Saccharibacillus brassicae: one gene and its partners. The protein of the gene in region 3 interacts with the protein of the main gene of each other region in a pairwise test. Links are inferred from orthologs where the notes say so. Each region holds a gene or a part of one and is shown on either strand. Other genes may lie near its edges. The genes, in order: nusG, yhbY, rho and hfq.

Region 1 (4,728 bases), 840 kb from region 3 along the record:
CTTCTTTTGCTTCTTTCAGGCCGAGACCTGTGATTTCGCGAACCGCTTTGATAACGTTGATCTTCGAAGCGCCAGCGCTTGTCAGGATAACGTCGAATTCAGTTTGCTCAGCTTCAACAGCTGCTGCGCCGCCTGCTGCTGCTACTGGAGCTGCTGCAGTTACGCCGAATTCTTCTTCGATTGCTTTAACCAGGTCGTTCAGTTCCAGTACAGTCATGCCTTTGATGGCTTCAAGAATTTGCTCGTTACTCATGAGTGAACCTCCATTTGGGTATGTGGGATCAGCCGGTTAAGGCTGTCGATTGTAATACGGGATGAAGCTTGTGCGATGCAAAAAGCTTATTACGCGGATTGCTGTTCGTCTTTGTCCGCAACGGCTTTGACTGCCAGTGCGAAGTTGCGCACCGGAGCTTGAAGCACGCTGAGGAGCATGGACAGCAAACCTTCGCGGGAAGGCAGGGAAGCCAGAGCTTTGAGTTCTTCGGCTCCTACTACGCGACCTTCTACAACTCCACCTTTAAGTTCCAGAGCGTCATTCGTTTTCGCGAAGTCGTTCAGGATTTTGGCTGGAGTCACAACGTCTTCCGTTCCGAACGCGATCGCGGTAGGTCCTGTAAGGACTCCTTCGAGCTCGCTCAGTTCGGCAGCCGCAGCCGCACGGCGAACCAGCGAGTTTTTCAGAACCTGAAACTCGATGCCCGCTTCGCGAAGCTGTTTACGCAGCTCGGTAACTTGAGCAACGTTCAGACCACGATAGTCGACAACCACGGTCGATACGCTTTCGCGCAGTTTACCGGCGATTACGTCTACCGACTCTTGTTTGGATTGAATCAGTTTTGCGTTAGCCAAATCGTACACCTCCTGTTGAATTGGAGTGAAGCGCCGAACCGCCGCAGCGGACGATGCGGTCGCCTCCACTTTTGCCACATTCAAGTAAAACTTAACGTGCGGCGTATGCAATAAGAAAAGCCTCCGCAGAAGTACGAAGGCTTGACGAATCAGCAGAGCTGAAATTCTATCACACACCTCGGTAGGAAATTAAGCCCGAAAGCACCTACTGTCTACGGTAAGCATATTCAAATTTACCAGACCGTTACGGATAACGGAATGAAACAGCTTCTACAATGTATCGAAAATATCGACCGGAGTCAACACTTTTTTATTTGTAAGAAGTTGTGTTAACGCGAATGCTCGGTCCCATCGTTGCGGACATCGCTACGCCTCTCAGGTAAACGCCCTTGGCAGCAGCAGGTTTAGCGCGGTTGAGCGCCTCCATCAGTGCTTTCAGGTTCTCGTTCAACTGATCCTCACTGAACGACGCTTTGCCGATCGGTGCATGGATTTGGCCTGCTTTGTCCAGACGGTATTCGATTTTACCGGCTTTGATTTCTTGCACAGCCTTGGTAACGTCGAAAGTAACTGTACCTGCTTTAGGGTTAGGCATGAGGCCTTTACCGCCGAGCAGACGACCCAGTTTACCGACTTCGCTCATCATGTCAGGCGTTGCTACGCAGACGTCGAACTCGAACCAACCTTGTTGGATCTTGTTGATCATGTCCTGATCGCCTACGAAGTCAGCTCCGGCAGCTTCCGCTTCCTTCGCCTTATCGCCTTTTGCAAATACCAATACGCGCTGCGTTTTGCCTGTGCCGTGTGGCAGGACAACGACGCCGCGAACGGCTTGGTCTTGTTTACGTGGGTCTACGCCCAAACGCACTGCCGCTTCGACAGTTTCGTCGAATTTAGCTGTTGCCGTCTTTTTTACGAGACTTACAGCTTCGGCTGGTTCGTAAACTGTTTCGCTGTCGAACAGCTTAGCAGCTTCTACGTATTTTTTACCGTGTTTAGCCATTGTGTATTCCTCCTTTGTGGTGTTAGCGGGTTACCCTCCCACATATGCCGCACTGCCTTGGGGCTCGGCTTTGGAACGATAGTTCAAGAACTAGTCTTGGATCGTGATGCCCATGCTGCGGGCTGTACCTTCAACCATACGCATAGCGGACTCTACGCTCGCTGCGTTAAGGTCAGGCATTTTTTGTTCGGCGATTTGACGAACGGTATCGCGGTTAACGGTAGCCACTTTCTTCTTGTTCGGTTCGCCCGAACCCTTCTCGATCTTCGCAGCGACACGCAGCAGAACTGCAGCCGGCGGAGTTTTCGTGATGAAAGTGAAAGAACGGTCTTCAAATACGGAGATCTCGACCGGAATGATCAGACCTGCCTGGTCGGCTGTGCGAGCATTGAATTCTTTACAGAATGCCATGATGTTCACACCTGCTTGACCCAGTGCTGGACCTACTGGAGGCGCCGGGTTAGCTTTACCTGCAGGAATTTGAAGTTTCACCATTTTAATGACTTTCTTTGCCATTGAGAAACACCTCCTTGCGCTTAGTTAAATCTTCTCGACTTGCGTGTAATCCAATTCAAGCGGCGTTTCCCGCCCGAACATGTTGACGTGTACCTTGAGCTTGCTCTTCTCCAGCAGAATTTCTTCCACTGTTCCGACAAAGTTCGCAAAAGGCCCCACTTTGATGCGCACGGATTCCTTCAGATCGAATTCGATCTTCGGTTTCGGCTCGGACATGCCCATGTGCTTCAGAATTTGTTCTACCTCTTCCGGAAGCAGGGCTGTCGGCTTGGAACCGGAACCCGTCGAACCTACAAACCCGGTGACGCCCGGCGTGTTGCGAACAACGTACCAAGAATCATCGGTCTGGATCATTTCCACCAAGACATAACCCGGATAGACTTTACGCATGACGGTTTTTTTCTTGCCGTCTTTGTCGACTATTTCTTCTTCCATCGGAACAAGAACCCGGAAAATCTTGTCTTCCATGCCCATCGATTCTACGCGCTTTTCCAAATTGGCTTTGACTTTGTTCTCATACCCGGAATAGGTATGAACGACGTACCATCTTTTTTCCATATCAAGCCACCTACAGGCCCTTCCTTAAATTATCGCTTCAATCGCATAGGAGAGTCCAATGTCGATTACCCAAAAGAATACAGCCATCACAACAATCGTGCCCAAAACAACAAGCGTGTAATTGGTCAGTTCTTTGCGATTGGGCCAGCGAACCTTTTTAAGTTCAGCCCAGCTTTCGGAGAAAAAGGAAAACATAGACTTGAAGCTCTTTTTCACGCCGACGACACCTCCAACAAACTATCTGGTCTCACGATGAGGAGTTTGCGAGTTACAATACTTGCAATACTTCTTCATCTCCATGCGGTCAGGGTGATTACGTTTGTTCTTCATCGTTGTATAATTGCGCTGCTTGCACTGCGTGCATGCCAACGTGATAATAACCCGCATAGATGTACACCTCCCGAAGATATCCTTCAATCAAGAAGAACTCGTATTGAGCCTAAAATCATGATTTTAGGCCTACCTAAGACACTTTAGCATAGCCGGTATATACTGTCAACGAAAAAGCTTGAAAGGACAATGCTTTTCGTCCCCGCAAAAAAAGGCTCCGATCCCGGAGCCTTCCCTTTTCGCCCTCTGCCGGGCCGCCTTGCTGCCTATGTAGATCGCAAACGAACGCCTTATACCTGATCCCGAATTTCCAAATACCGTTCCAGCTTGCGCTTGACCCGCTGCAGCGCGTTGTCGATCGACTTCACGTGTCTCCGCAGGTCGACGGCGATCTCCTGATAGGAGCGCCCGTCCAGGTACAGCATAAGCACCTGCCGTTCGAGCTCGCTCAAAATCTCGGCCATCTTGTGTTCCAGTCCATTGAAGTCTTCCCGATTGATGATCAGTTCTTCCGGATCGCACACCTGGGATACGCAGATGACGTCGAGCAGCGTCCGGTCCGAGTCTTCTTCGTAAATCGGCTTGTCCAGCGACACGTACGAATTCAGCGGAATATGCTTCTGCCGGGTCGCCGTCTTGATCGCCGTAATGATCTGCCGCGTAATGCAAATCTCGGCGAACGCCTTGAAAGAAGCCAGCCTGTCGCCGCGAAAATCGCGAACCGCTTTGTACAGGCCGATCATGCCTTCCTGGATAATGTCTTCGCGGTCGGCTCCGATCAGGAAATAAGACCGGGCTTTTGCGCGCACGAAATTACGGTACTTGTTAATCAGATATTCCAGTGCCTCGCTATCTCCGGCACGAAACGCCTCCACGACTTCTTCGTCGCATTGGAAATCGTAAGGTGAAACTATGACGTCTTTGAGATCTACACTCACCAGCAATCCCTCCGGCCGCGGCGCAAGTTTCGAGCCTGTCGTAAAAGTTAGCCTCAGTATATATTATGTCACCTTCCAACGTCAACCGCGCGGCACCTAAAAGTGGGCGCGGATACCGGAAAATTCCTTTTTGCGTCACCGCTTGCAAAAAAACGCTTCCTTCCGCGCCGTGCCGCGATTTCTATTCGCGGCGCCAGCGTTCGAACAGCCGCAGCTGCTCGGGCGTCAGTTTGCCGTCAATCGTATTGCGGCTTTCGCTCCGCGCCTGTTCGGCGATCCGCTTGCTGATCTCGCGCTCGCTCTGCTCCACTTCGCTGAGCAGTTCGAGCGCCGGCATCCGCAGCGCGCCCTGCGCGAACGCGACGCTCTGCTCCACGAAGTCGCTCGTAGCCACGTACACGTCGCGCCGCTTTCTGCGAAACTGCCCGGCAAAGCGTTCCACCGCTTCGTCCGCGGTTTCCTTTTCCCGGGTAAAATACACTTCGACCCGTCCCTGCTCGAACGTCCGGCCTTTGCCCGGTACCCGGTAAGCGT
Region 2 (4,817 bases), 1.8 Mb from region 3 along the record:
AGAATCCGCTCCGCGTCTTCGTCCATGCCGATTTCTTTGGGCTTGGCCATCGACAGATTGACGCGGCCGTCTTCTTCGCGCACGCGCGCGACGCGGACGTCGATCACTTCGCCCAGGCGCAGCGGCCGCGGACGTTCCGTCGAATGGATAAGGCCCAGCGCGCCGAAGCCCAGAACGCCGCCGTCGACGACGACGAACGTGCCCATCTGCAACGGACGGTAGACCGTCGCTTTCATCCATTGGTTTTTCCACGATTCCGGTGCCTGGAAGCACAGCGGCGACAGTTCTTCCTCGCCCGAGGCGCGGGCGAGCAGACGTCCCTGCTTGTCACGGTCCATGCGCACGAAGACGCGGTCGCCGATCTCCGGCTGCAGTTCCGGCGTTTCCGGCAGCTCGCGCTTCGGAAGCAGCAGCTGGCGGCCGAGACCCATTTCGAGGAAGCAGCCGAGCCGCGGATGAATATCCGCGACTTCCAGCGCGCCGATCTCGCCGAACGTCAGCAGCGGTCTTTTCATCGTGGCGATCAGACGGTCTTCGGAGTCGTGGTGAATAAACACCTCGGTGTCCTGGCCGTTGCGGAATTTCATATTGCCGGTGCGCTCCGTGTAGGGCAGCAGCACTTCGTTCACGCCGTCGGTCATGAAAAATCCGTGCGGAGACACTTCACGGGCCACCTTCAGCGTAACGATCGTACCCGCTTCGAGACTCATACCGTCGTCACCACTTTGGCGTCCGACCAGACGCGCTCGATATTGTAATATTCGCGTTCGTCGCGGTGGAAAATATGCACGACGACGTCGCCGAGATCCATCAGCACCCAACGTGCCGAATCCATGCCTTCGATGCCGCGAATAGGCGCGCCGGCGTCAATAGCGTGCTTGCGCACTTCCGCCGCGATCGCCTGAACCTGCGTATCGGAATTACCGTGGCATACCACGAAATAATCGGCGACCATCGAGATGCCGGTCAAGTCCAGAGCCACGACGTTCATCGCCTTTTTCTCCGCTGCGGCCTCCATCGCGAGATGAAGCAGTTCTTTTGGTTTTACACTCATTCGTTAGCCTCCCTTTTTTTCGGATACCGGCTTGTTCTGCCGCGCCGACTCGCGCTGCGCGAGCTGGCGAATCAGATCGTTGCGGGCCAGTACCGTTGTCGGAAATATCGTTTGTCCCCGTTCGACCAACACACGCAGCGTGGAGTCGAATCCGGCGACCAGTCCTTCTTCCAAGCTGAGACGCGCTTTTTCGCGGATCAGTTCCACGCCCGGAAAATCGCGTCCCGGCTCGATATAATCGGCCAGGCAGACCACTTTGTCGAGCAGGGTCATGCCTTCGCGGCCGGAGGTGTGATACCGGATCGCGTCGATCACTTCGCGGTCTTCGATGCCGTATTCGTGTTCCGCCACGTAGGCGCCCACTTCCGAATGCCACATCGGCGCGTCGTAATTCAGCAGATCGGCGTTCATGCCGTTCTCGGCGATGACCGCCGACTGGCGCTGGACGGGCCAATATTTGGCCACGTCGTGAATGATGGCGGCAAGCTCCGCCCGGGCGGGATCGGCGCCGTAGCGCTCGGCAAGTTCGATCGCCGAGTGCATGACGCCGAGCGTATGCTGCCATCTGCGCGCCGGCATCTGCGCCGAGACGCGATCAATCAGTTCCTGGCGCGTGTACCGCATGCGCATCGCTCCTCCGCAAATAATCGTAGACGTTATCGGGCACAAGATAGCGCGCGGACACGCCTTTCTTGAGCCGGTCGCGGATTTCCGTCGAAGAAATTTCGAGCTGCGGCATGTCGACATGGTCGATCCGCTCCGCGACGAGCGCGTCGAGTCCCGACGTATCGAGCTTGTACCCGGCCCGGCCGACGGCCGCGAAGCGGGTCAGCAGAGCCAGCTTTTCGATCCGTTCCCACTTGGGCAAGTAGTTGACCATATCCGTGCCGACGATGAAATGAAAAGACGCGTGCGGATATTTCGCCACAAGCTCGCCCATCGTATCCGCCGAATAAGAGACGCCTCCGCGCCGAAGCTCGATATCGAGCGTCCGGAACGCCGGCTGCGTGCCGATGGCGAGCTCCACCATATGCAGCCGTTCCTCGCCCGAGAAGCCGGCTTCGGCTTTGTGCGGAGGGATATGGGACGGCATGAACCAGACTTCGTCCAGGCCAAGCGCCTCGCGCGCCGTCTCGGCGGCGACCAAATGCCCGATATGGATCGGGTCGAACGTTCCGCCCATGATTCCGATCTTCACAATCTTTCACTCCTCCGCTTCGCTTCAAGGCCGCCGCATTCGCGGCGCCGCCGGATTACGGCAGTACGATTTGCTTGTTTTCTTTCGATTCTTTGTACAGCACGATCGTGCGGCCGATAACCTGTACCAATTCCGCTTCCGCGGCTTCGGCCAGTTTCGATCCGAGTTCCTTCGGCTCTTCGTCGCAGTTTTTGAGCACCGTGATTTTGAGCAGTTCGCGGGTCTCGATCGCTTCGTTGATATGCCGAACGAGCTGATCGTTGAATCCGCCTTTGCCGATCTGGAAGATCGCGTTCAGATGATGCGCCTCGGAGCGCAAATAACGTTTTTGTTTGCCTGTCAGCATAAGTTTGATAAACTCCTCTTTTTGGAAAATGCCGCCCGCACGGCGGGGTTCGCCCCCAAGGCGGACGGCCGTTCTTATTCATTCTTTACCCATTTTGCGTCAAATCTCCATGCTTGCCAGCACCGCGCGGCGCATGGCAGAGACCGGTGCCGGCACGCCCGTCCAATATTCCAGCGCATAAGCGCCCTGGTAGACGAACATGCCGAGTCCGCCGTGCGTCCGGCAGCCGCGCTCGCGCGCAAGGCGCAGCAGGCGCGTCTCCAGCGGGTTGTAGATCAGGTCGCTGACGATTTCCGTCCCGCGCAGAAGCGCGGGATCGAGCGGCAGTCCGTCCACGTGCGGATGCATCCCGACCGACGTCGTGTTAATGACGAGATCCGCGCTTTCGAGCGCCTGCGCCGCACGGTCCGCCGGCAGCGCGACCAGGTCGATCAGGTCGCTCCACTCGCGCGCCAGTTCTTCGGCCCGCTGCGTCGTCCGGTTCAGCAGCGTGATCCGGTCCGGCGCTTCGGCCGCGAGCGCATGCACGATGCCTCTTGCGGCGCCGCCCGCCCCGATCACGACGATGCGGCGGCCCGTCAATTCGGCCGCCGCCTCTTCCTTCAGGGAGCGGACATACCCGATCCCGTCCGTATTGCGGCCGATCAACCGGCCGTTCTCGTTCACGATCGTGTTGACCGCGCCGATCCGCCGGGCGTCTTCGCCCAGCTCGTCGAGGTAGGGCATGACGTTTTCCTTGTGCGGGATCGTCACGTTGATGCCCCGGTAGCCGTCTTCGCGCACGGAACGGATCATGTCCCCGAGCCGCTGCGGCGTCACATGGATCGCCGCGTACTCGCCTTCGAGGCCCAGTTCCCGCAGCGCGGCGTTATGCATCGCCGGGGATTTGGAATGCGCGATCGGATCTCCGATCACGCCAAGCTTGAGCGCACGCTGTCGATTCACGGCTTATTCCTCCCGAACGCGCGCCGGTCGTCAGACCAGCGAACCGCGCATAATGACTTTTACGCCTTTCGGCGCGTGAACGGCCGCTTTGGCGCCGCTCTCCCCGTTCGCTTTGATCCAGCCGAGACCGGAGATGAACAGATCCTGGGCGCCGCCTTTGGGAATGCGGAATTCGTGCCGCGTCCAGGCCGGGATATTCTGCCCGCTTTCGAGCGACGGCGGCGTCAGCAGCTCGCCCAGATGATCGGCGTACAGCTCATCGGCGCGGCCGAGCTTCGTCCGGTGCAGCTTGAGCGCTCCGCTCGTATAGAAAGTGAACGATTGGCGTTCGCCTTCGACGAAGTCGAACCGCGCCAGTCCGCCGATAAACAGCGTCTGGCCTTCGTTGAGCTGGTACACGGCCGGCTTGAGCGGCTTCTCGGGCATGATCTTGACCATATCGCCCGGCGTCACCAGTTCCGTGTAGCGGGACGGGTAGACAATCCCCGGCGTATCGACGATGTATTTGCCGTCGTCGAGCGGGATATTGACCATATCGAGCGTCGTGCCCGGATACCGGGACGTCGTCAACTCTTCGTCGAGATCGCTGTAGTCGGTAATTAGGCGGTTAATGAGCGTGGACTTGCCCACGTTCGTCGCGCCGACGACATAGACGTCGCGATCGCCGCGGCGATCAGCGACTTCCTGAAGCAGACGATCGAAGCCCAGATTTTTTTTGGCGCTGCACAGCACGATCTCTTCGGTCTTGAGACCGGCTTCCTTCGCCTGCTTCTGCACCCAGTTGCGCACTTTGTTCCAGTTCGTCACTTTCGGCAGCAGGTCGATTTTGTTGACCGCGAGAATAACCGGATTGCTGCCGACAAAGCGCTGCAGTCCGGTAATGATGCTGCCGTCAAAGTCGAACAGGTCCACGATGTGGATCACCAGCGCCTTGCGGTCGCCGATCTGGCTGAGCATGCGCAGGAACTCGTCCTGGTTGACCGCAACCGAAGCCACTTCGTTGTAATTTTTGATCCGGAAGCAGCGGCGGCAGATCTGCGCGCCTTCTTCCTTCAACTGCGGAATATAGCCCAGTCCCGCCGGGTCTTCCGTTTGAAGCGCGGCTCCGCATCCGCTGCAGCGGACGACGGCCGAGCCTTCGAGTCTTTCCGTCATTTCTTCTTTTCCTCCTCGAGCCATTTGCCCATTTTGCGCAGGCGTCCGATCGCGACGCGTTCGACCCTGCGGTTGAACCGGGTGCGCCAGCCTTCGTCGCCGATCGCGATCGGCAGCAC
Region 3 (4,774 bases):
TTCCATTGACTAAAAATGAATCGTCGTCGTTCCTATATTATACTATATTTCGGTGCGGATAAAAACGACGCGCCGGTCTTTTGCAGGACGCAAATCCAACTTTTTCGCCGAATTTTTTAACGATAAAAAAACAAAAACACCTCTGCCTGCGGCAAAGATGTCGGTCGTTTAACAGATAAATTAAAACCGTGCACCCGCCTTCGATACGATGCCATCCAAGCGGCACCTCTACACAACAACTCAGGCCAGGCCACCCTCCGGCACAAGAGCGAACCTGCTTATGGCTGCTTCCTTCCGGACCTGACCAGGTTCACAGGTGCTCATTGCGGAGGACCCAACCGTCAACATTATGTGTAGAGACCAAACCTTACAGAGCATGACCTCGAACGGGAATTCAACCTCGCTATAGCGGATTGCGAGTTACAGGGCACCGCTACCTCCCCATCTAGCACGGCATTCTTTATTATACGGGATGAAAAGAGAAAACGCAAACAGGCCGGCAATGTTGCAGCCGGCCGCGGGAAGGTCCTCTTTGCTCCGAGAAACCGGAAGGGAATAGCAAATAAGCCTGACGATTCATTCGCCGGGCTTATTCGCCTTGCTTTTCAGGCGGACATTTCGTCCGCCTCTACAGCGAGCCTTATACGAGCCCGACCGGAGGTTTCGCCCGGCGCTGATCCATCGGAGGCACGTGGGTGTACGAGCCGATCACGACGTTCGGCAGTTCTTCGCGGAAGATCTCAAGCATCTGCTTCATGCCGAGGATATCTCCCTGGGCAGGCGGAATGAGTTCGATGTAGCTTTCCGGGTCGATATTCAGGTTCCGCATCTGGATCAATTTGAGGTCGGTGCGGCGCGCGAATTCGATCATCGCTTCGATCTCTTCCTCGCGGTCCGTAACGCCCGGGAAGATCAAATAGTTGATCGACGTATACACGCCCTGCTTCGCCGCGTAAGCCATCGATTTCTCGACGTTCGCAAGCGTATAGCCGCGCGGTTTGTAATACGCGTTGTAGTGGTCGTCCAGCGCGCTGATCGTGCTGACGCGCATAAGATCCAGACCCGCGTCGACGATGCCGCGGATATGGTCGGACAAGCCGGCATTGGTGTTGATGTTAATGTAGCCCATGTCGGTGCGCGAGCGCACTTCGCGGATCGCTTCAATGATCAGCTTGGCCTGGGTGGAAGGCTCGCCTTCGCAGCCCTGCCCGAAACTGATGATCGATTCCGGCGTGGTCAGGTGCTCCATCATGACCTGAACCATTTCTTCCGTGCGCGGACGGAAGTTCATGCGCGTCTGCGGCGCGACGAAGCCGCTGTCGTCGGGCTGTTCGGAAATGCAGCCGAAGCAGCCGGCGTTGCACGAGTAAGAGACCGGCACGCCGCCTTCCCAGCGTCCGAGGAACGTGTTCGACGACGTCAGGCATTCATAGCCGAGCGCGCAGTTCGACAAATGCTGGTACAGGCGGTTGTCGGGATACTTTTCGATAAAATCGTGCACTTTCGTGTTCAGTTCGCGGGTATCGCAGTTTTCCGGGTTCCACTTTTCCGGGTCGTCGCATTGTTCGGCCGTCACGTAGAAACGCCCGTCTTTCCAGACGACCGCGGAATAGCCGAACAACGGCAGCTTATATTCTTTGTCCGTCTTCACGTAGCCGGGCAGGGCGAGGCGGGTGAAACCTTGCGGAAGCAGGGCTCCGACCGCCTGCATGCCTTCGAGCGCCATCATCTCGCCGCTCTCGGGATCGAGTGCGACAGGCTTGGTGCTCGGCAGGCCGACCAGGGTCGCGCCGTCCGGCAGCGGAATCAGTTCGTCGTCCATAATTTCGATAATCATATCGGCGCTGCGCGCCAAAGCGAGCAGTTCGGGGTGATCGTATACGTTGCCGTTCTCGTCGGCATAAACCAGATGCATGAGTAAGGTCTCCTTTTAGCGGGCTTGCGCTTGGTTCGCTGAAGCGTGAACCGTTTTAGTGTGCGTGTGGCCTAATCGTTAATTTACTTGCTGGTGACGGAAGCGGTCCGCGCCGGGCGTTTCGTCGCGGCGGAAGACGAACTTCCGCTGCTTTTCGACGACGAAGCCGGCTTGGAGCCGGTCTTGCTGTCGGCGGTCGTATCGAAAGAAGCCAGGAACTCGGCATTCTTCTCGCAGTTTCTCAGCTTCTTGAGGAAGCCTTCGATAAAGTCGAACGAGTCGTTCATGTTCTTGCGGATATGCCAGACGGTATCCAGCTCTTCCTTGGACAGCAGCATCTCCTCGCGGCGCGTGCCCGAGCGGCGGATATCGATCGCCGGGAAGATCCGGCGTTCGGCCAGTTTCCGGTCCAGATGCAGTTCCATGTTGCCGGTACCCTTGAATTCTTCATAGATAATATCGTCCATTCTGGAGCCGGTGTCAATCAAGGCAGTCGCCAGAATGGTCAGGCTGCCGCCTTCTTCGACGTTGCGCGCCGAACCGAAGAAGCGCTTCGGCCGGTGGAATGCGGCCGGATCGATACCGCCGCTCAGCGTACGGCCGGACGGAGGAATGACAAGATTGTACGCCCGGGCCAGGCGGGTAATGCTGTCGAGCAGGATGACGACGTCTTTCTTGTGCTCGACCATCCGCAGCGCGCGTTCCAATACGAGCTCGGCGACCTTGATATGGTTCTCCGGCAGTTCGTCGAACGTCGAAGCCACGACTTCGCCCCGGACCGAGCGCTGCATGTCCGTCACTTCTTCGGGACGCTCGTCGATCAGCAGCACGAACAGTTCGATTTCCGGATTGTTCTCGGAAATGCTGTTCGCCACTTCTTTGAGCAGCTGCGTTTTGCCCGCTTTCGGCGGAGCGACGATCAGGCCGCGCTGGCCGAGCCCGACAGGCGCCAGCAGGTCCATGATTCGCGCCGAAACGCGGTTTTGCGTCGTTTCGAGCGACAGCTTTTTCTCCGGATACAGCGGCGTCAACGCAGGGAAATGCAGACGTTCCGCTGCGGTGGCCGGGTCCTGGCCGTTGACCGCATTAACCTGGAGCAGGCCGAAATAACGTTCGTTTTCTTTGGGCGCCCGGCATTTGCCGGAGACGAGATCGCCGCTGCGCAGATCGAATTTGCGGATCTGGGAAGCGGAGATGTAGATGTCTTCCGTGCTGGGCAGGTAGTTGATCGGACGCAGGAAGCCGTAGCCTTCCGGCAGCACTTCAAGTACGCCCTGCATGAACATCAGACCGCTCTGTTCGGCTTGGGCGCGCAGGATCGCGAAGATCAATTCGCGTTTTTTCATTTGGCCGTAGTACGGTATTTGGTACTTTTTGGCCAATTTATACAGATCGGTTAGTTTCATTTCTTCCAGATCGGAAATTTGCAAATCCATGTAAGATAACCACCTATTCAATTTTATATTGGAAAGCTTCGTCTCGGCTCCCCTGCGGGAACGGCCGGACAAAAGCGAAATAAGCTGGATTTGGTAAGAGGTATGCTGCGGAAAAAGTGCAGAGTGTAAGGGTGACGCCGGTTGAAACGAGCTCGGGCTGTTTCCCGAAAAGAAAGGAGTAGTGAATCGTCTGGAAATGAAAAGAAACGAAGATGAAAAGTCCATCGATGAAAACCATTACCCGTTTTGCAAAAGATGATACCAAAAAATCTAAAATCAAAAAAATGCGGACACGGCCGAAGCCGTGCCTGCAGCAAAATCAGGTCGTCTCGCGCCATACGTCGGCGCCCAGGTTGCGAAGATTGGTGACCAGATTGTCGTAACCCCGGTCGATATATTCGACGCCTTCGATCTCGGTGACGCCGCCTTCCACGGTCAAGCCCGCGATGACGAGCGCCGCTCCCGCGCGCAGATCCGCCGCCTGCACTTTGGCCGCGTTCAACGGACCGCCTTCGATGACCGCGGAGCGGCCTTCGACGCGAATCTTCGCGCCCATGCGAACCAGTTCGGGCACGTGCTTGAAGCGGTTGCTGTAGACGAAATCGCTGAGCACGCTTGCGCCTTCGGCCTGGGTCAGCAGGCTGGTCATCGGCGATTGCAGATCGGTCGGGAAGCCGGGATAGACGAGCGCTTTCACGTCGACGTGCTGATAGTTCGGCCCGCCGATAATGCGGATGCTCTCGTCCATTTCTTCGACGGTTACGCCGATTTCCTGCAGCTTGGCGGTCAACGCCTCCAGATGCTTCGGAATGACGCTGTCGATCAGGACGTTGCCGCGCGTGGCCGCGGCGGCAATCATATAAGTACCGGCCTGAATACGGTCGGGAATAATCGAATGTCGGCAGCCGTGCAGTTTCTGAACGCCTTCGATCCGGATCGTCTCCGTGCCGGCGCCTTTGATGATGGCTCCCATGGAATTCAGCAAAGTCGCTACGTCTATGATTTCAGGCTCTTTGGCCGCATTTTCGATCATGGTGGAACCTGTGGCTTTGGCAGCCGCCAGCATAATGTTGATGGTCGCGCCCACGCTTGCGACGTCGAGGTAGATCTTCGTGCCGCGCAGTTCTTCCGCATGCAAATGAATCGCGCCGTGTTCGTTGACCGCGGTCGCGCCCAATGCTTCGAAGCCTTTGATATGCTGATCGATCGGACGGGGCTCGAAATTGCAGCCTCCCGGAAGCCCGATCAAAGCTTCGCCGAACTTGCCCAGCAAAGCGCCCATCATATAGTAGGAAGCCCGAAGTTTCTTGACCGAGCCGTTAGGCATCGGAATCGATTTGACGTTCGAAGGATCAATCCGCATCTGACTGCCTTCCCAGGATACCCGCGCACCCAGCGCTTCCAGAATCTCGGAATAAACCGC
Region 4 (4,764 bases), 2.8 Mb from region 3 along the record:
CTAAAGCTTATCACATTCTCAGGCCACTTCACAAAAGAACTGGCTTGCTCTTGCTCTACATTACCCGATTTACGGAAAATATGTGCAAAAAAGCTCCGAAAGCCGTTTATGGCTTTCGGAGCTTGCTTGTTTAGGGCTGGGTAGGCGCGACTTCCTGCGTACCGTCCGTAACCGTTCCCGCCGCGGGATCGGTCGGTTGGGCCGCATTCGGATCGGCCGGGGGTTCGGCTGCTGGATCGGATTGTTCCTGATCCGCCGGCTCTTCGGGAACGACCGTGCCCGGAACCGTATTCTCTTCTCCGGTGCCGTCTTCGGCCGGAGGAGCCACGGTACCCGGATCGGTCGTCTCGCCGCCGTTGTTGCCGTTATTACCGTTGTTGCCGTTATTGCCGTTGTTTCCATTATTGCCGTTATTGCTGCCATTGTCCGAGCCGCTGCCGTTGTCTTCGACCGGCGGCGGAACTTCTTCCGCACCTTCGTCGACTTCCGGCTCTTCGACTTCTTCCGGCGGCGTCGTCTCTTCCGGCGGCACGACCTCTTCCGGGTTGTCCTGAGCCGGCACGGTCAGACTGACCGTGTTGGAAGCCGCAGACTCCACAATCGGTTCTTCACCCGCCCGATAAGCCGTAACCGCGTAGCTGTAGGTCAGTCCGGCGAGCGCGCCCGGATCTTCCGCCGAAGCGGACATCAGGCCGTCGGAGAGCATCGAAGGCTGGGCTTCGGACGACTCCTGGCGGTACAGGCGATAGCGGACGTTGTCTCCGGCTACCGGCTGCCAGGAGAGCACGATCTTCTCGCTGCCGACGTCATACGAAGCGACAAGCCCGCTCGGCGCGCCGACCGGCTCGGCCGCTGCCGGCGGTTCCGGCTGTGGCTCCGGCTCTTCGGCGACCGGCTCCTGGGCTGGCGCGTCCGGCGCTTTGAAGTCCGTCACCGGCGTTCCGTCCAGCGCCTGGCTCATGACCCGGGCGAACATGGAGGCGGCCAGGCCGCTGCTGTTCTTCAGCAGGTGTTCGGCATTCGGCTTGTCGTAGCCCATCCATACGGCTCCGGTCCACTCCGGCGTATAGCCGACGAACCAGACGTCGCGGTTGGCGCTGTTGCCGTCAATGCCGCTCTGCGTCGTGCCGGTCTTGCCGGCCAGAGGACGGCCGATATCGGCTTTTTTGCCGGTACCGTCCGTAATGACGCTCTGCATCATCTGCGTCATCTCGTAAGCGGTCTGCGCGCTCATGACTTCTTTGGCCGTGTCGATCCGGCTGTAGATCTCGATTTCGTTCGAATCGCGGATCGATTTGATCGCGTACGCTTCGATATATTTGCCGCCGTTGGCGAACGAGTTGTATGCCTGCGACATCTCCAGCGTGTTCGTCCCGCTGCTGAGACCGCCGAGCGCAAGGCTCAGGTTATGGTCTTTGTCGGTCAGCGGGATGCCGAGCGATTCCGCGAACTGGAAGCCCGTCTCGACGCCGATCTGGTTCAGCAGCCATACGGCCGGAATATTGATCGACTCTGCCAGCGCTTCTTTCATCGAGACGGATTTGCTGTACCCGTGCAGGTTTCTCGGGCTGTAGCTGCCGAAGCTCTGCTGTTCGTTGTTCAGCTGCGAATCGACCGTGAACTGCCCGGATTCGAGCGCCGGCGCGTAGGACGCGATCGGCTTGAATGCCGAGCCCGGCTGCCGGCGGCTGTTGACCGCGCGGTTGAAATCGCCTTTATGGTAATTGCGCGCTCCCAAAATGGCGACGATGCTGCCGTTCTGGCTGTTCGTAATCGTCATGGACGCCTGCACCGGCTGATCGTCGGGACTTTCCTCGAACAGCGAGTCGTCCTTGAACGCGTCTTCGAGGCTCTGCTGCGCTTTGGCGTCCATCGTCGTGTAGATTTTGTAGCCGCCGCGGTTCAGGTCGTCTTCGCCGAGTGCCGTAGCGTCTTCCGCTTCCTGCAGCACGTAGTCGATAAACGCCTGATAATGCGTTTCTTTGGTCTCCGGCGGCGTGTAGTTGTAATTGATCGCCGCCGCTTCGTCTTTTTCCGCTTCCGTAATGTAGCCCTGCTCGTACATGAGCTGAAGCACCACGGCGCGGCGCTCTTTGGACTTGTCGGGATTCGCGATCGGGTTGTAGCGCGTCGGCGCTTTCGGCATCGCCGCAAGCGTCGCCATCTGCCACAGCTTGAGATCGTTCAGGTCGCTTTTGCCAAAATAACGTTCGGACGCGGCTTTGATGCCGTAATGCTGGCCGCCGAACGAAATCCGGTTGAGATACATGGCCAGAATCTCGTCTTTGTTGAACTGGCGTTCAAGCGCCAGCGCGATCGACACTTCCGTCGCTTTGCGGAAAAACGTCTTGTCCGCGGACAGGAAAATGTTCTTGGCGAGCTGCTGGGTGATGGTACTGCCGCCTTCCACGGCCGAGCGGGCAATGACGTCGCGGACCGCCGCCCGTCCGATCGATCTCAGGTCGACGCCCGAGTGATCGAAAAAGCGTTTGTCTTCGGTCGCCACGAAAGCGTCCTTGAGCAGCTTCGGAATGTCCTGCTCCTCGACTTCTTCGCCGCGCTGGATTTTGACTTCGCCGATCTGCACGCCCGTCCGGTCGTAGAGGACCGTCGGCGCTTTGATATCGATCTTGTCTTTGTTCTCGGCGAGAATCTTCTCCCCGTTGATCGTAATGAACAGGTAACCGCCCAGCGCGCACAGGACCGCAAACGCCGCCGTGAAAAATAAAGTCCAAAAAACGCGTTTCCCCGTAATTTTTTTCTTTTTCGGGGAAGTTTTTTTCTTCGCAGTCGTCGGAGGTTTTTTGCCTCCGCCGTTCCCGCCTCCGCCGCTTCCTCCGGCATTCCGGTTCGAGCGGCTCAGTTGTGGGTTAGGCATGATGTGTTCTGACACCCCTTTTGCATTCTTTGCGGCCTGAACGATCCTGGGCCGCTATGATGGTTCGCTAATGAAAAGAACAACCCGTGAGGGTTGCTCCCGTTCGCAAGCTATTGGTTTAGACGTCAGGATCGGTGAAAAGTTTCAACTTTTGCCGTTACAGGTTTGTCATTCCTTCGTTACCGAAGCGGCGCGGCGTCGCCGTTATTCGCCGGACGTGCTGTCGGGCTGGGCGAGGGATACGTTGCGCTGCGGCATAAACGTCGAAATGGCGTGCTTGTACACCATCTGCTGGCGTCCGTCGCTGTCGATCACGATCGTGAAGTTATCGAAAGCCTTGATCGTGCCCCGAATCTGAAATCCGTTGGTCAGATAGACCGTGGCAGGGATATTCTCTTTGCGCAGTTGGTTCAGGAACGTGTCTTGAATATTAATGGATTTGTTCATAACCGGTACCCCCAAATTGTCATTTTACTGTCGTTTTTGTTCAAAAATCGGAGCCGAACCTTCCGGTAATTATACCATGAACCTGTTCGAAATTCGCGGAAAATTTTTCCGGTTCGGAAACGTCCACCCATTGAATGTCGCGCATATGCCGGAACCAGGACAGCTGTCTTTTGGCAAAATGCCGGGTGTCGCGCTTCAGCTTGTAGACCGCTTCTTCAAGCGTCTCCGAGCCGTCCAGGTACGGCCAGATCTCTTTGTAGCCGAGACCCTGCATGGACACCATGTCGGGCGTATAGCCGCGGGCCTTGAGGGTGCGCACTTCTTCGACCAGGCCCTGCTCCATCATGAGGTCGATCCGCTCTTCAATACGGTTATATAGCATTTGGCGGTCCATTGTCAAACCGATCAAACATAGGTCGTAAGGCGTGGTCTTTTTCTGCGCGGCAAGCCGCTGGGACAGCGTCTCGCCGGTCAATTCGTAGATCTCCAGCGCACGGATCACCCGGCGCGTATCGTTCGGATGCAGCCGTTCCGCCGACTCCGGATCGATCGCGCGCAGCCGCGCATGCAGCGCTTCCGTACCTTCTTTTTCCGCGAACAACGCCTGTTCCTGCCGGAAAGCTTCGTCCGCTCCGCTCTCCGCGAATTCGTACCGGTAGCACAGCGATTCGATGTACAGCCCGGTGCCTCCGACGATAAAAGGCAGCCTGCCGCGCGCTTCGATCTCCGGAATAAGCGCGTCGCAGCGTTCCTGGAATTCGGATACGGAAAACGGTTCGTCCGGCTCATGGATATCGACCAAATGGTGCGGGATGCCTTCCGTTTCGGACGCCGAGATTTTGGCCGTACCGATATCCATACCCCGGTACACCTGCATGGAATCCCCGGAAATGATCTCGCACGAAAAAGTTTTGGCCAATTCGATGCTGAGTTTGGTTTTGCCGACCGCGGTCGGTCCGATCAAAACGAGCAGCTTGGGTCTGCTTCCGGCCGCATCGCCGGTTGGATAATGTTCAGTCAATAGGAATCACTCCGTACGTAATTTTGGCGTGGCTGCGTCCGTCCGGCGCGAAGCCGAGACGTTCCATTTCCCCGCTGCCTTTTTTCTCCTTGAGCACGACCGTTTTGCGCGCGATTCTCACCGCCTGCTCGATCGCTTCTACGCTCAGCGGACGGGCGTCCGCAAACGCCCGCAGCGGCGAGATCGCGGACGAATCGTACACCGGCTTGCGGAACATCGGATCGAAATAGACCACGTCGAAGCTGTCGTCGGGCAGCGACCGCAAATAATCGAGATGGTCGGCATGAATGACTTCGACGCGCCGCATCGCTTCGGTGACGGCCGATTTCTCGACTTCGTAGCTGGAGAGCCCTTCCCTCAGCAGCACGGACAGTTCCGGCGACGCTTCGAGCGCGCAGACACGGCCCTGCGGGCCGAC

Evidence for each region.
Region 1: the proteins of rho (region 3) and nusG interact in binary tests that used the Escherichia coli proteins (3 or more experiments, as listed by UniProt). The link is inferred for Saccharibacillus brassicae from one-to-one orthologs.
Region 2: the proteins of rho (region 3) and yhbY interact in binary tests that used the Escherichia coli proteins (3 or more experiments, as listed by UniProt). The link is inferred for Saccharibacillus brassicae from one-to-one orthologs.
Region 4: the proteins of rho (region 3) and hfq interact in binary tests that used the Escherichia coli proteins (3 or more experiments, as listed by UniProt). The link is inferred for Saccharibacillus brassicae from one-to-one orthologs.

What each region holds. Positions count from the first base shown.
Region 1 is NZ_CP041217.1:1,826,565-1,831,292, forward strand. The notes cover bases 1,160-3,927. They hold nusG (transcription termination/antitermination protein NusG), read right to left. Parts: upstream 2,927-3,927; coding sequence 2,393-2,926; downstream 1,160-2,392. Other genes in these bases: rplA (50S ribosomal protein L1), read right to left, coding at 1,160-1,852; rplK (50S ribosomal protein L11), read right to left, coding at 1,943-2,368; secE (preprotein translocase subunit SecE), read right to left, coding at 2,951-3,142; rpmG (50S ribosomal protein L33), read right to left, coding at 3,164-3,313; sigH (RNA polymerase sporulation sigma factor SigH), read right to left, coding at 3,547-3,927. Outside these bases: rplL (50S ribosomal protein L7/L12), read right to left, coding at 1-253; rplJ (50S ribosomal protein L10), read right to left, coding at 343-849; more of sigH, read right to left, coding at 3,928-4,194; FFV09_RS07790 (NYN domain-containing protein), read right to left, coding at 4,376-4,728. UniProt on the Escherichia coli protein: Part of the processive rRNA transcription and antitermination complex (rrnTAC). The complex forms an RNA-chaperone ring around the RNA exit tunnel of RNA polymerase (RNAP).
Region 2 is NZ_CP041217.1:845,913-850,729, forward strand. The notes cover bases 954-3,810. They hold yhbY (ribosome assembly RNA-binding protein YhbY), read right to left. Parts: upstream 2,599-3,810; coding sequence 2,308-2,598; downstream 954-2,307. Other genes in these bases: rsfS (ribosome silencing factor), read right to left, coding at 954-1,054; yqeK (bis(5'-nucleosyl)-tetraphosphatase (symmetrical) YqeK), read right to left, coding at 1,058-1,678; FFV09_RS03380 (nicotinate-nucleotide adenylyltransferase), read right to left, coding at 1,650-2,252; FFV09_RS03390 (shikimate dehydrogenase), read right to left, coding at 2,698-3,543; yqeH (ribosome biogenesis GTPase YqeH), read right to left, coding at 3,574-3,810. Outside these bases: FFV09_RS03365 (CvfB family protein), read right to left, coding at 1-710; more of rsfS, read right to left, coding at 707-953; more of yqeH, read right to left, coding at 3,811-4,698; FFV09_RS03400 (YqeG family HAD IIIA-type phosphatase), read right to left, coding at 4,695-4,817.
Region 3 is NZ_CP041217.1:2,662,774-2,667,547, reverse strand. Bases 1,176-3,989 are described here. They hold rho (transcription termination factor Rho), read right to left. Parts: upstream 3,352-3,989; coding sequence 1,999-3,351; downstream 1,176-1,998. Other genes in these bases: FFV09_RS11130 (UDP-N-acetylglucosamine 1-carboxyvinyltransferase), read right to left, coding at 3,671-3,989; FFV09_RS11140 (radical SAM family protein), read right to left, coding at 1,176-1,915. Also shown: more of FFV09_RS11140, read right to left, coding at 641-1,175; more of FFV09_RS11130, read right to left, coding at 3,990-4,774. UniProt on the Escherichia coli protein: Facilitates transcription termination by a mechanism that involves Rho binding to the nascent RNA, activation of Rho's RNA-dependent ATPase activity, and release of the mRNA from the DNA template.
Region 4 is NZ_CP041217.1:5,502,653-5,507,416, forward strand. Bases 1,705-4,508 are described here. They hold hfq (RNA chaperone Hfq), read right to left. Parts: upstream 3,326-4,508; coding sequence 3,083-3,325; downstream 1,705-3,082. Other genes in these bases: FFV09_RS23175 (transglycosylase domain-containing protein), read right to left, coding at 1,705-2,878; miaA (tRNA (adenosine(37)-N6)-dimethylallyltransferase MiaA), read right to left, coding at 3,366-4,346; FFV09_RS23190 (class I SAM-dependent methyltransferase), read right to left, coding at 4,339-4,508. Also shown: more of FFV09_RS23175, read right to left, coding at 131-1,704; more of FFV09_RS23190, read right to left, coding at 4,509-4,764. UniProt on the Escherichia coli protein: RNA chaperone that binds small regulatory RNA (sRNAs) and mRNAs to facilitate mRNA translational regulation in response to envelope stress, environmental stress and changes in metabolite concentrations.